DNA from 3 places in the Bacillus sp. VA13 genome. Region 2 is predicted to be linked to each of the others. Evidence: riboswitches for the same ligand, from Rfam matches in the RefSeq annotation. Region 2 holds a riboswitch; each other region holds the start of a gene.
What was found. A riboswitch is a leader RNA that binds a small molecule or an ion and turns the genes downstream of it on or off. The one in region 2 is predicted to bind S-adenosylmethionine.
Positions count from the first base shown of each region.

Region 1 (4,034 bases), on a different contig from region 2:
CTTCGGAAGCTCGTTCATGTATTCCTCAGGCGAAATGACTTTACTGATATTTTCAATGCCAAGTGCCGCTGCAGTTTCTTTCGCTACATCGACTTCACTAAAGCCCTGCTGTTCAAATCCGACAGAGAATGTTTTTAAGCTTGGATGAAATTCCTTCGCAACGGATACAATAAAGGAAGAATCAATTCCGCCAGACAGGAATGAACCGACAGGAACGTCACTTCTCATATGAACGTTTACAGAGTCATAGATCGCGTCTCTGACTTCTTTCACAAGCTTATCTTCTTCAGTCTGAACTGGCTTAAAGTTCGCTTTGAAATACGTTTTGAATGTGATATCGCCGTCCGGGCGGATTGTGAACTGTGAACCCGGCTCTACTTTTTTCACATTGGCATCAAGCGTGTTTGGTTCAGGAACGAATTGGAAAGACATGTACTGCTGCAATGCCTCTTTATCTATTTCAATATCATTCTGAGCAACCATTAAACTTTTTCTCTCTGAGGCAAAATAAACCTGATCATTGATCGTTGTGTAGTACAACGGTTTAATGCCGAATGGATCTCTTGCTCCATAAAGCACATGATCGTTTTTATTCCAAATCAGAAAGGCAAACATACCGCGGAGTTTGGACGCCGCTTCTTCTTTGTAGTGACGGTAAGTCGCAAGAAGAACCTCTGTGTCCGAATCCGTGTTGAATGTATACCCCTTTGCTTCAAGTTCTTCTCTCAATTCAATATAGTTATAGATTTCTCCGTTAAAGATAATCCAATATGTTTCATCTTCATATGATAAAGGCTGTCCGCCATTTTCTACATCAATAATGCTGAGCCGTCTGAATCCGAATCCAACGTGCTCATCATGGAAATATCCATCACTGTCAGGACCGCGGTGAACGATCATTTGGTTCATTTGTTTGATTAGTTCTTCTTGATCAGCGGTTTGAGCTAACGGATGCTTGTTAAAAACCCCGACAAATCCACACATAGTATTGCCTCCATAATTAAAATTGTCATCATTGAACCCCTATTTATAGACGCTGTGAATAGTATTTGGTTTCACGGTTATGTAAAAAAATAAACATGAATACAACGTGAAAAAGGGAAAGCCGCTTAACGAGTAAGCGGCTATAAAGTTATTCTCCTAACGCTTCTTTACGCAGCTGCTCCGCTTTGTCTGTACGTTCCCACGGAAGATCAACATCGTGGCGTCCAAAGTGGCCGTACGCAGCAGTTTGTTTGTAGATCGGACGGCGTAAATCAAGCATTTTGATAATGCCGGCAGGTCGTAAATCAAAGTTATTGCGAACAACTTCAATCAGTTTTTCCTCAGAAGCTTTACCGGAACCGAATGTGTTGATTGAGATTGATACAGGCTGTGCAACACCAATCGCGTAAGCAAGCTGTACTTCGCAAGAATCAGCAAGCTCAGCCGCAACGATGTTTTTCGCAACGTATCTTGCTGCATAAGCCGCAGAACGGTCTACCTTCGTTGCATCCTTACCTGAGAACGCTCCTCCGCCGTGGCGCGCATAGCCGCCGTAAGTATCAACGATGATTTTGCGTCCTGTAAGTCCCGCATCCCCTTGAGGGCCTCCGATAACGAAACGTCCTGTAGGGTTGATGAAATATTTTGTTTCTTCATCAATCAGCTCTTCAGGAACAACCGGATTGATAACATGTTCTTTAATGTTGCGCTGGATTTGCTCAAGCGTAATTTCAGGGTGGTGCTGAGTTGAAATAACAATCGCGTCAATGCGGACAGGTTTGTTATTTTCATCGTACTCAACCGTTACCTGTGTTTTGCCGTCAGGGCGAAGGTATGGAAGAATATCTTCTTTACGGACTTCACTCAGGCGGCGGGCTAATTTATGAGCAAGTGAAATTGGAAGAGGCATAAGCTCTTTCGTTTCGTTGCACGCGTAACCGAACATTAAACCTTGGTCACCCGCACCGATCGCTTCAATTTCTTCGTCGCTCATTGTGCCTTCACGGGCTTCAAGCGCTTGGTCTACACCCATTGCAATATCAGCAGACTGCTCGTCAATTGATGTTAAAACCGCACAAGTTTCCGCATCAAATCCGTATTTCGCACGTGTGTATCCGATTTCTTTAATGGTTTGGCGAACCGTTTTCGGAATGTCAACATACGTAGATGTTGTGATCTCTCCGCTGACAAGCACCAAACCAGTTGTCACAGACGTCTCACAAGCAACACGCGCGTTAGGGTCTTTCTTTAAAATTTCATCTAAAATGCTGTCAGAAATCTGGTCACAGATTTTATCCGGATGCCCCTCCGTAACAGATTCTGATGTAAATAAACGACGATTTTTACTCATGATTTGCTTCCTCCTGCACAAGGCCTCCCGAAAGACCTTGTATATATGATACGGAACTCGCTCCCTCTTATACAATGTAACGTTATATTAGAGAATGTTAATTGGCATATTTATGAAATAAAAAAACCTTTTCCATCGAGGAAAGGGTTTGGTCTTTGTGCCTTTCACTCTTATCGCTCAAGGAATCATACAACCTTGCAACAGGTTAGCACCTTGGTTGTCTCACACAGTTGAACATAATAAATAACAGAGAAACCGGTTGCTGGGCTTCATAGGGCCTGTCCCTCCGCCAGCTCGGGATAAGAGTATCCGCTCAATGAAATATCTTATCGTAAAAGGGTTTGCAATGTCAATATGATTCAGAAGAAATAGGCACCTATATCGAGGGAAAACATTGGAAAACGCACACACAAAAAACAATAAATAGTATAGACTATTTGAAAATATATGTTATACTAATTCACAATTAGCAAAACACAAAAAACGATAAAGGAAGGTTTCATATGAACTCAGTTGATTTAACCGCTGATTTACAAGCCTTATTAACAAGCCCAAATGTGCGTCATAATTTATCAGCAGCACAGCTTACAGAAAAAGTACTCTCCCGGAACGAAGGCATTTTAACTTCCACGGGTGCTGTTCGGGCGACAACAGGCGCTTATACAGGACGCTCACCTAAAGACAAATTTATCGTGGAGGAAGAAAGCACGAAAAATAAGATCGATTGGGGGACGGTGAATCAGCCGATTTCAGAAGAAGCGTTTGAGCGGCTGTACACGAAGGTTGTCAGCTATCTGAAACAGCGAGATGAGCTGTTTGTTTTCGAAGGATTTGCCGGCGCAGATGAAAAATACAGACTGCCGATCACCGTCGTAAATGAGTTCGCATGGCACAATTTATTCGCAAGACAGCTGTTTATCCGCCCGGAAGGCAATGATAAGAAAACAGTTGAACAGCCGTTTACCATTCTTTCTGCTCCGCATTTCAAAGCGGATCCAAAAACAGACGGCACACATTCCGAAACCTTTATTATTGTCTCTTTCGAAAAGCGGACGATCTTAATCGGCGGAACAGAGTATGCCGGAGAAATGAAGAAGTCCATCTTCTCCATTATGAATTTCCTGCTCCCTGAAAGAGATATTTTATCCATGCATTGCTCTGCCAATGTCGGTGAAAAAGGCGATGTTGCCCTTTTCTTCGGACTGTCTGGAACAGGCAAGACCACCCTTTCAGCCGATGCTGACCGCAAACTGATCGGCGATGATGAACACGGCTGGTCTGACACAGGCGTCTTTAATATTGAAGGCGGATGCTACGCCAAGTGTATTCATTTAAGCGAAGAAAAGGAGCCTCAGATCTTTAACGCGATCCGCTTCGGGTCTGTTCTCGAAAATGTTGTTGTGGATGAAGATACACGTGAAGCCAATTATGATGATTCATTCTATACCGAAAACACGCGTGCGGCTTACCCGATTCATATGATTGACAACATCGTGACACCAAGCATGGCAGGCCACCCTTCAGCAATTGTATTTTTGACGGCTGATGCATTCGGAGTCCTGCCTCCGATCAGCAAACTGACGAAGGAGCAGGCGATGTATCATTTCTTGAGCGGTTATACGAGCAAGCTTGCCGGAACCGAACGCGGTGTGACATCTCCTGAGACGACGTTTTCCACATGCTTCGGCTCACCGTTCCT
Region 1 is NZ_JBVQPP010000001.1:1,532,755-1,536,788, forward strand. Features, by position in the region: gene asnB (asparagine synthase (glutamine-hydrolyzing)) at 1-984, opposite strand, end outside; gene metK (methionine adenosyltransferase) at 1,133-2,335, opposite strand; SAM riboswitch class I at 2,503-2,641, opposite strand; gene pckA (phosphoenolpyruvate carboxykinase (ATP)) at 2,839-4,034, shown strand, end outside.
Region 1: linked by a shared signal. The riboswitch ahead of metK (methionine adenosyltransferase) and the one ahead of metN (methionine ABC transporter ATP-binding protein MetN) in region 2 are both predicted to bind S-adenosylmethionine.

Region 2 (4,034 bases):
GCCTAAACCTAATTTATACTGTTTTAGCGCGTCCTGCATGCTTCCTCTGTCTTGATTCAAAGAAAATCCCTCCATCTGTTTAACATTCCTTTTTATTATGAACAGCTTTTAGGAAAATACCCGAAAAAAACCCCGGATTTCTCATCCGGGGTTTCAGTCTTATTCAGATACAGGAAGCACAGCTCCGTCGTATTTTTTCTCGATGAAGTCTTTGATCTTTTTAGAGTGAAGAACTTCCATTAGCGCTTTGATTTTTGCAGAATCTTCTTCGCCTTTTCTTACCGCAATGATGTTAGCGTATGGGTTGTTTTTCGTTGATTCTACTTCAATCGCGTCTTTTTTAGGATTTAATTTATTTTGGATCGCATAGTTTACATTGATGAAGACCGCGTCTCCTTCTTTGTTATCATATGCTTTTGCCGTTAATTCAGGCGCTACTTTTTTGAATTCAAGGTTTTTCGGGTTTTTCTTAATGTCTTTCAATGTTGCGTCAACTGTTTCCACTTTAGAATCAAGTGTGATTAATCCTGCGTTTTCAAGCATTGCAAGCATACGGCCTTGTTCAGCGACGTTGTTTGTCAGGATAATTGTCGCACCGTTTGGAAGGTCTTTCAGTGATTTGTATTTTTTAGAGTAAATACCAAATGGCTCTAAGTGAACAGCTCCGGCATTCACAAGTTTGTAATCTGTGTTTTCTTTCATTTCTTGCTCAAGGTAAGGAATGTGCTGGAAGTAGTTCGCATCCACTTCTTTATCAGCTAAAGCTTTGTTGTACATCTTGTAATCACTAAGCACTTTCACTTTCAGCGTGTAGCCTTTTTCTTTCAACAATGGTTCAGCTTCTTTTAAAATTTCCGCATGCGGTGTTTTTGTCGCTGCAACCACAATTTCTTTCTTGCCGGATTCAGCGCCGTTATTTGAACCGCAGGCAGCCATAACCCCTGCAAACACAAGCAGTAATGCACCCAAAAATAGCTTTTTCAATGTAAATCCTCCCTTATCGTTTGTCTATAATATTTGTTATTACATCACCGATGATTTGAATAATAAAGACGATGATTAAAATAAACACAGTAGCAACGAAGGTAACATCAGCATTATTAGACTGATATCCTTCTACGTACGCAAGGTTTCCAAGGCCGCCTGAACCGATGGCTCCGGCAATTGCCGTTGAGCCAATCAAAGCGATGGCCGTAACCGTGATCCCAGAAATAAGAGCCGGCATAGACTCCGGAAGCAGCACTTTGAAAATAATCGTAGACGTTTTAGCGCCCATTGATTTAGCGGCTTCTATCACACCTTTATCAACCTCGCGCAATGCGATTTCAGCAAGGCGCGCGTAAAACGGTGCCGAACCGATCACCAGCGCCGGCAATGCGGCGTTAGGCCCTAAGATCGTGCCGACTAAGAACTTCGTAAACCCTAACAGTAAAATAATTAAAATAAGGAATGGAATCGATCTGAATATGTTGACAATGGCCGCAATCACAGAGTTGACCGCTTTATTTTGCCAAAGGCTCCCTTTGCTTGTCAGGAAAAGCAGCAAGCCGAGGATCACCCCGATGACAAAAGCAAACAATAAAGAGATCAGCGTCATATAAAGTGTTTCATATGTCGCGTTCCACAACTCAGTTAAATCAACGTTCGGAAAGTATTTTTCAAACATTCGTGATCACCTCTGCTTTCACCTGTTTGTCATTAATGAACCGGATCACGTTTTGCACTTCTTCCTCGTCTCCATCAATATGGATGAACAGTGAACCGTAAGCTCCATCCTTCGTCTGAGAGATTTTCCCTTGCAGAATATTGACGCTGACATTGAAGTTTCTGATCATCTCTGTAATCAGAGGCTGTTCAGCAGAATCACCGACAAATGTGAGCTGAACCATTTTTCCTGATGCTGTTTCATCAAGAAGGTGCTGTAGCGTTTCTTTCGTTTCTTCCGGCTCTGTCACCTGCTGAACAAATCGTTTTGTCATGTCTTCCTTCGGATTTTTGAAGACATCGAGAACTTCGCCTTCTTCCACAACCTTTCCGTTTTCCATGACAGCGACTCTGTTGCAGATTTTGCGGATGACATGCATTTCGTGTGTGATCAGCACAATCGTCAAACCGAGTCTTTCATTAATATCGGACAATAGATCCAAAATTGAATCTGTCGTTTGCGGATCTAATGCTGATGTCGCTTCATCGCAAAGGAGAACCTTCGGATTGTTTGCAAGCGCTCTGGCGATTCCGACACGCTGCTTTTGCCCGCCGCTCAGCTGAGACGGATAAGATTTTTCTTTTCCTTCTAAACCTACCAGTTTAATCAGTTCATCGGCGCGCTTGATCCGTTCGCTCTTTTTCACCCCGGCAATTTCTAAAGGAAACATGATATTGTCTCTAACGGTCCGCGACCAAAGCAAATTGAAATGCTGGAAAATCATGCTGATTTCATGGCGTGCATTTCTTAAAGCGCGTCCGTTCACTTCATTAATCTTGGTTCCCGCCACTTCCACGGTTCCTGAGGTTGGTTTCTCAAGGCCGTTCAGCAGACGGATTAAGGAACTTTTACCAGCTCCGCTATATCCTATAATTCCAAAAATCTCACCTTTTTTAATGGAAAGCGAGACATTTTGGACAGCATTGACATCTCCGTGTTTCGACTTATAAACTTTTGAAACATCTTGAAGATTGATCAAAGCAATCACCTGCCTTAACACTATTCTAAGAAATCTTCCGGGTTTTTCTGCAAAAGAAAAGCCTTTCTGCACACTTGAGCAGAAAGGCTTATATAAAATGCCTTTCTCTCATCTTTCAAAGCTGAACGCTTCGTGTGAATTGGCACCATTTCAACAGCGTTGATGGTTGCCGGGCTTCATAGGGCACTTCCCTCCACCTCTCTTGATAAGAGAAATATATAGTCTTTTTCGTCCGGAAATTCTTAATGTAGAATAGCATGGCGAATGATTAAATGTCAATAAAATAAATGATGTCAACTTTTACTATTATAATAATTACCTATTTTTTAATTCTTTAAAATCCTCTGAAAAAATCCGTTCGTCAGCCAGAGTATGGCTTCTAGTTTTAACAGGGCCCTGAATGACCCCTTTACTTTGAGGCTTCCGCTCTGAATAAGGTGCTGAAGGGAAATGTCTCCGTGCAATAAGTCAATAATTTCTGTTTGGTTTCCGTAAAAGGTCAGGTTGGACGTTTGGGGCGAAGAAATTTTTTTCATTTCTCCCTGTTCGTTTATTGAGACGGTTAAGGCTTCTGTTTCTCCTTGGAAGGTAATGAGCAATGTCGAAGCGTTCAAAAGGGGTTTTAAAAACAGATGCTGATACTCATCTTCTAAAACTTCCGCTTTCTCCATATGTACAACCTCCTATTTGTTGGTCATACATACACATTTCTCTTTCTGGCGCAAGAACCCCTTTATAAAACGAACGACAATTTCATTGGATTGTGCAGAGAAATATGTCATAAATGGGATGCGGAAGATGATTTTTGTTTGATCAGCTCATATAAATAAGAAACAGAGTGAAACGCATATCCTCTTTCGACCACTTTTCCGCCTTTAAACAGCAGAAAACAAGGGACGCTTTCAATTTGATATGCTTTTGCGAATGTCGGAGAGTAATTGACATTGTTTTTATAGAAGGCGACATCAGGCAGCATTTCTTTCACCACTGTCAGCATTTTGCTTGCAAGCTGGCAGGTGCCGCAAAACGGAGTATATAAATAAAGGAGATACACATCATCTTCAATGTGCTCAAGCTCATATTCTTGGAGTTCTTTCATGCTATACACCTCGGGATTTTCTTTCAAGAAAAATAGTATGGACATTCAAATTCGCACGCAGCAATACAGAGGCGACATGGTGCCTGGGTGCAGCCGCTACTTCCTTATAGGCTCTGTCGATATGGAGATGGCAGGCTTCGTTAAATTCTCTTTTCAGCTGTTTTCTTAATTTCTCGCCTGATTCATCAGCATCAACTAATATATAGACGTCTTTATCGTAAAGCTCGTCAGCCAATTCCTCAAGCTTCAGC
Region 2 is NZ_JBVQPP010000005.1:116,148-120,181, reverse strand. Features, by position in the region: gene AC0C66_RS18210 (carboxymuconolactone decarboxylase family protein) at 1-75, opposite strand, end outside; gene metQ (methionine ABC transporter substrate-binding lipoprotein MetQ) at 160-984, opposite strand; gene metP (methionine ABC transporter permease MetP) at 998-1,666, opposite strand; gene metN (methionine ABC transporter ATP-binding protein MetN) at 1,659-2,684, opposite strand; SAM riboswitch class I at 2,790-2,896, opposite strand; gene AC0C66_RS18190 (SCP2 sterol-binding domain-containing protein) at 3,011-3,355, opposite strand; gene AC0C66_RS18185 (thioredoxin family protein) at 3,463-3,783, opposite strand; gene AC0C66_RS18180 (toprim domain-containing protein) at 3,785-4,034, opposite strand, start outside.

Region 3 (4,034 bases), on a different contig from region 2:
ATCCCGACCACTGTAAACAAAGCGATGAAGCGCCTTGCCGGTCTCGGGGTGGACCTCGTCAATGTTCATGCGGCCGGAGGCAAAAAAATGATGCAAGCAGCTCTGGAAGGCTTAGAAGAAGGAACGCTTTCCGGAAAAAAACGCCCGTCACTTATCGCGGTAACCCAGCTGACAAGTACATCTGAACAAATGATGAAGAATGAACTGCTGATCGAAAAGCCTCTGATCGACACGGTCGTGCACTACAGCAAGCTGGCAGAAGAAAGCGGGCTTGATGGAGTGGTCTGCTCTGTTCATGAAGCACAAGCCATTTACCAAGCGGTGTCGCCTTCATTTCTGACTGTCACTCCGGGGATCAGGATGTCAGAGGACGCTGCGAATGACCAAATCCGCGTAGCGACACCTGCAATTGCAAAAGAGAAAGGTTCATCAGCGATTGTGGTAGGACGCTCGATTACCAAAGCGAAAGACCCAGTAAAAGCCTATGAAGCTGTCAGACTCGAATGGGAGGGAATCAAATCATGAAACAAATCATCGCAAAACATCTATTAGACATCCAAGCTGTATTTTTACGCCCGAACGAGCCATTTACATGGGCAAGCGGCATTTTATCGCCAATCTACTGTGACAACCGCCTTACGCTATCTTTCCCGGAGGTCAGAAATGATGTCGCCTCAGGTATCAGCAAGCTTGTCGAAGAGCATTTTCCTGAAGCTGAAATGATTGCGGGAACAGCTACAGCCGGTATTCCTCATGCTGCTCTGGCGGCTGACCGTTTGAATCTTCCGATGTGTTATGTGAGAAGCAAGCCGAAAGCGCACGGAAAAGGCAATCAGATTGAGGGAGCTGTTCAAAAGGGGCAAAAAACTGTCGTTATTGAAGACTTAATCTCCACAGGAGGAAGCGTACTTGAAGCTGCGGCAGCTTTACAAGCGGCTGGCTGTGAAGTGCTCGGTGTCGTCTCCATTTTTACGTACGGGCTCCCTAAAGCGCAGGAAGCCTTCGCAAAGGCAGAACTTCCATACTACTCTTTAACTGATTACGATACGCTCACAGAGGTCGCGCTCGAAAACGGAAATATTCATTCGGACGATCTAGAAAAGCTGAAAACGTGGAAACGAAATCCCGAGTCAAAAGATTGGTTTAAAAAATAAGAAATAAATTTCGGTGATGTATAGAGGCTTCAAAGCCTTGTTGTACTTGGAAACAGGCCACTCGGCCTGTTTTTTTATTAATCCTATAAAAAAAGTCGGGTTGACTTATGTTAGAATTGTGCTAAAATTTACTACAAATCTAAAAACTTATCAAGAGCGGCTGAGGGACTGGACCTATGAAGCCCGGCAACCTGCATAGTTTGTAAGGTGCTACTTCCAGCAAAATGAATTCCATTTTGAAAGATAAGGGCTACATGCTGTTCCTGTCTTTCTTTCCGCCGGATTGAAAGTTTTTTATTTTAAGAGGAAAAAAGGCTGTTTGTGATAACAGCAGCCGCGCATCACATTACAATTGGGAAAAGACAACCGGCAGAAAGCTACTGTTTGTTTGTCTCCGAAAGGAGGAAAGAAGAAATGTTAACGTACGATAATTGGGAAGAACCAACGATTACATTTCCGGAAGACGACCCTTATAAAGGAGCGCTTTCAGTTTTAAAGTGGGCATACGGCCATTACGGCAATCAGCTTGTTTATGCCTGCAGTTTCGGAATTGAGGGAATCGTTCTGATTGACTTAATTTATAAAGTAAAAAAAGACGCAGAGATTGTGTTTCTTGATACAGGACTTCATTTTAAAGAAACCTATGAAACGATTGAACGAGTGAAAGAGCGTTATCCGGGTCTTAATATCATCCTGAAAAAACCAGACCTTACCCTTGAGGAGCAAGCCGAAGAACATGGTGACAAACTGTGGGAAAGAGAGCCGAATCAGTGCTGCTATCTTAGAAAGGTTGTTCCTTTAAGAGAGGCGCTTTCAGGACATCCAGCCTGGCTTTCCGGTCTGCGCCGCGATCAAGGGCCAAGCCGTGCCAATACGAATTTCTTAAACAAAGATGAAAAATTCAAATCAGTAAAAGTATGCCCGCTTATCCATTGGACTTGGAAAGACATTTGGAGATACACATCCCGGAATGAGCTGGACTACAATCCGCTTCATGATCAAGGATATCCTAGTATTGGCTGCGCGCCTTGCACGGCTCCTGCTTTTACCGCAGAGGATTTACGTTCAGGCAGATGGAATGGTATGGCGAAAACAGAATGCGGACTGCATGAATAAGGAGCTGCAAAATGGAACTAGCCGCTATTTTATTTAGCTTGTTTTTCGCGATGAATATTGGTGCAAGCGGCGCTGCAGCTTCGATGGGAGTTGCTTACGGCTCTGGAGCCATTAAAAAGAAAACCTACGCTTTGATCCTATGCGCAGTCGGTGTGCTGGCCGGGGCGGTCATTGGCGGGGGCGAGGTTGTAAAAACCATCAGCTCCGGGATTATCCCCGAGCAGACGATTACACTGACGATTGTTTGCATCATTATTGGAGCCGCTGCGCTGTCGCTCTTTACGGCTAATCTTCTCGGCATTCCTTTGTCGACAAGTGAAGTAACAGTCGGCGCAGTTGTCGGCGTGGGAGTGGCTTACAAAGTATTGTTTGTGAACAACCTGCTGGTCATTGTGTCGTTTTGGGTTTTTGTCCCGCTGTTCGCTTTCGGTTTCACATATTTTGTATCTAAGCTGTTTCGTTATTTTAAGATTGAAATTAAATCTTCTAAAAAGCAAAAAATCCTTGGCATTGTTTTGTTAGGTGCCGGATTTTTTGAAGCATTCTCTGCCGGTATGAACAATGTGGCGAATGCCGTTGGCCCGTTAGTGGCGGCCGGTGTGCTGGATGTAACGAAAGGAACCTTATACGGGGGAGCTTTTGTTGCTCTTGGCGCGTTGTTATTAGGCCGGCGGGTGTTAGAAACAAACGGGAAGAAAATTACGAGATTCTCAAAAGGAGAAGGCATTCTCTTATCCGGTACAGGAGCCGGACTGGTGATCATCAGTTCTGTATTTGGGATGCCGGTGCCCTTGGCGCAAGTCACGTCATCGTCTATTATCGGAATAGGCATGGCAAAAAACGGTCCGAACGTGTTCCATAAACAAGTTGTTCAAACGATGCTGAAGGTATGGATTGTATCGCCGTTTTTATCTTTATCAATTTCTTATCTGCTTGTATCCTTGTTTTTAAAAGCGGATTATTATTCAATCTTTATCATGGTAAGTGTGCTTTTAGCGGCGGGCGGTGCCGTCAGCCTGACGAAGGCCATACGTAAAGAGAGACGCTCTGTCCACGAACAAGGCGGGGGAATCTGATCATTAATCTGAGTTATTTTATATGTTAACTAGGAGGAAATCGATATTATGAGCTTAGCACCACACGGAGGAACATTAGTAAACAGAGTAGATGAATCATATGATGTGAGCAGCATTCAAAAAGAAATTGAACTTGATTTGATTTCTTTCGCAGATTTGGAATTAATCGGAATCGGTGCATACAGCCCGATCGAAGGCTTCTTTAATGAAAAAGATTACGTATCTGTTGTCGAAAGCATGCGTCTTTCTTCCGGCGTTGTCTGGTCCCTTCCAATCACGCTTCCGGTTGATGCGCAAAAAGCAGCGGAACTGTCAGTCGGTGAAACGGTAAAGTTAACGTATGAAGGAGAAACATACGGCGTTATCCAAATCGAAGACCTATACGTGCCTGACAAACAAAAAGAAGCTGTCAATGTGTATAAAACGGATGAGCAGGAGCACCCGGGTGTTAAAAAGCTTTTCAGCCGCGGCAATACATACGTCGGCGGACCAATCACATTGACTAAAAAAGCTTCAAAACAGTTCCCTGAGTTTACGTTTGAACCGGCGGAAACAAGACGCCAGTTTGCGGAAAAAGGCTGGGAAACCATTGTTGGTTTCCAAACAAGAAATCCTGTTCACAGAGCGCATGAATACATTCAAAAAACGGCTCTTGAAACAGTAGACGGCTTGTTCTTAAACCCGCTGG
Region 3 is NZ_JBVQPP010000001.1:95,999-100,032, forward strand. Features, by position in the region: gene pyrF (orotidine-5'-phosphate decarboxylase) at 1-525, shown strand, start outside; gene pyrE (orotate phosphoribosyltransferase) at 522-1,154, shown strand; SAM riboswitch class I at 1,299-1,404, shown strand; gene AC0C66_RS00500 (phosphoadenylyl-sulfate reductase) at 1,569-2,270, shown strand; gene cysP (sulfate permease) at 2,282-3,346, shown strand; gene sat (sulfate adenylyltransferase) at 3,395-4,034, shown strand, end outside.
Region 3: linked by a shared signal. The riboswitch ahead of AC0C66_RS00500 (phosphoadenylyl-sulfate reductase) and the one ahead of metN (methionine ABC transporter ATP-binding protein MetN) in region 2 are both predicted to bind S-adenosylmethionine.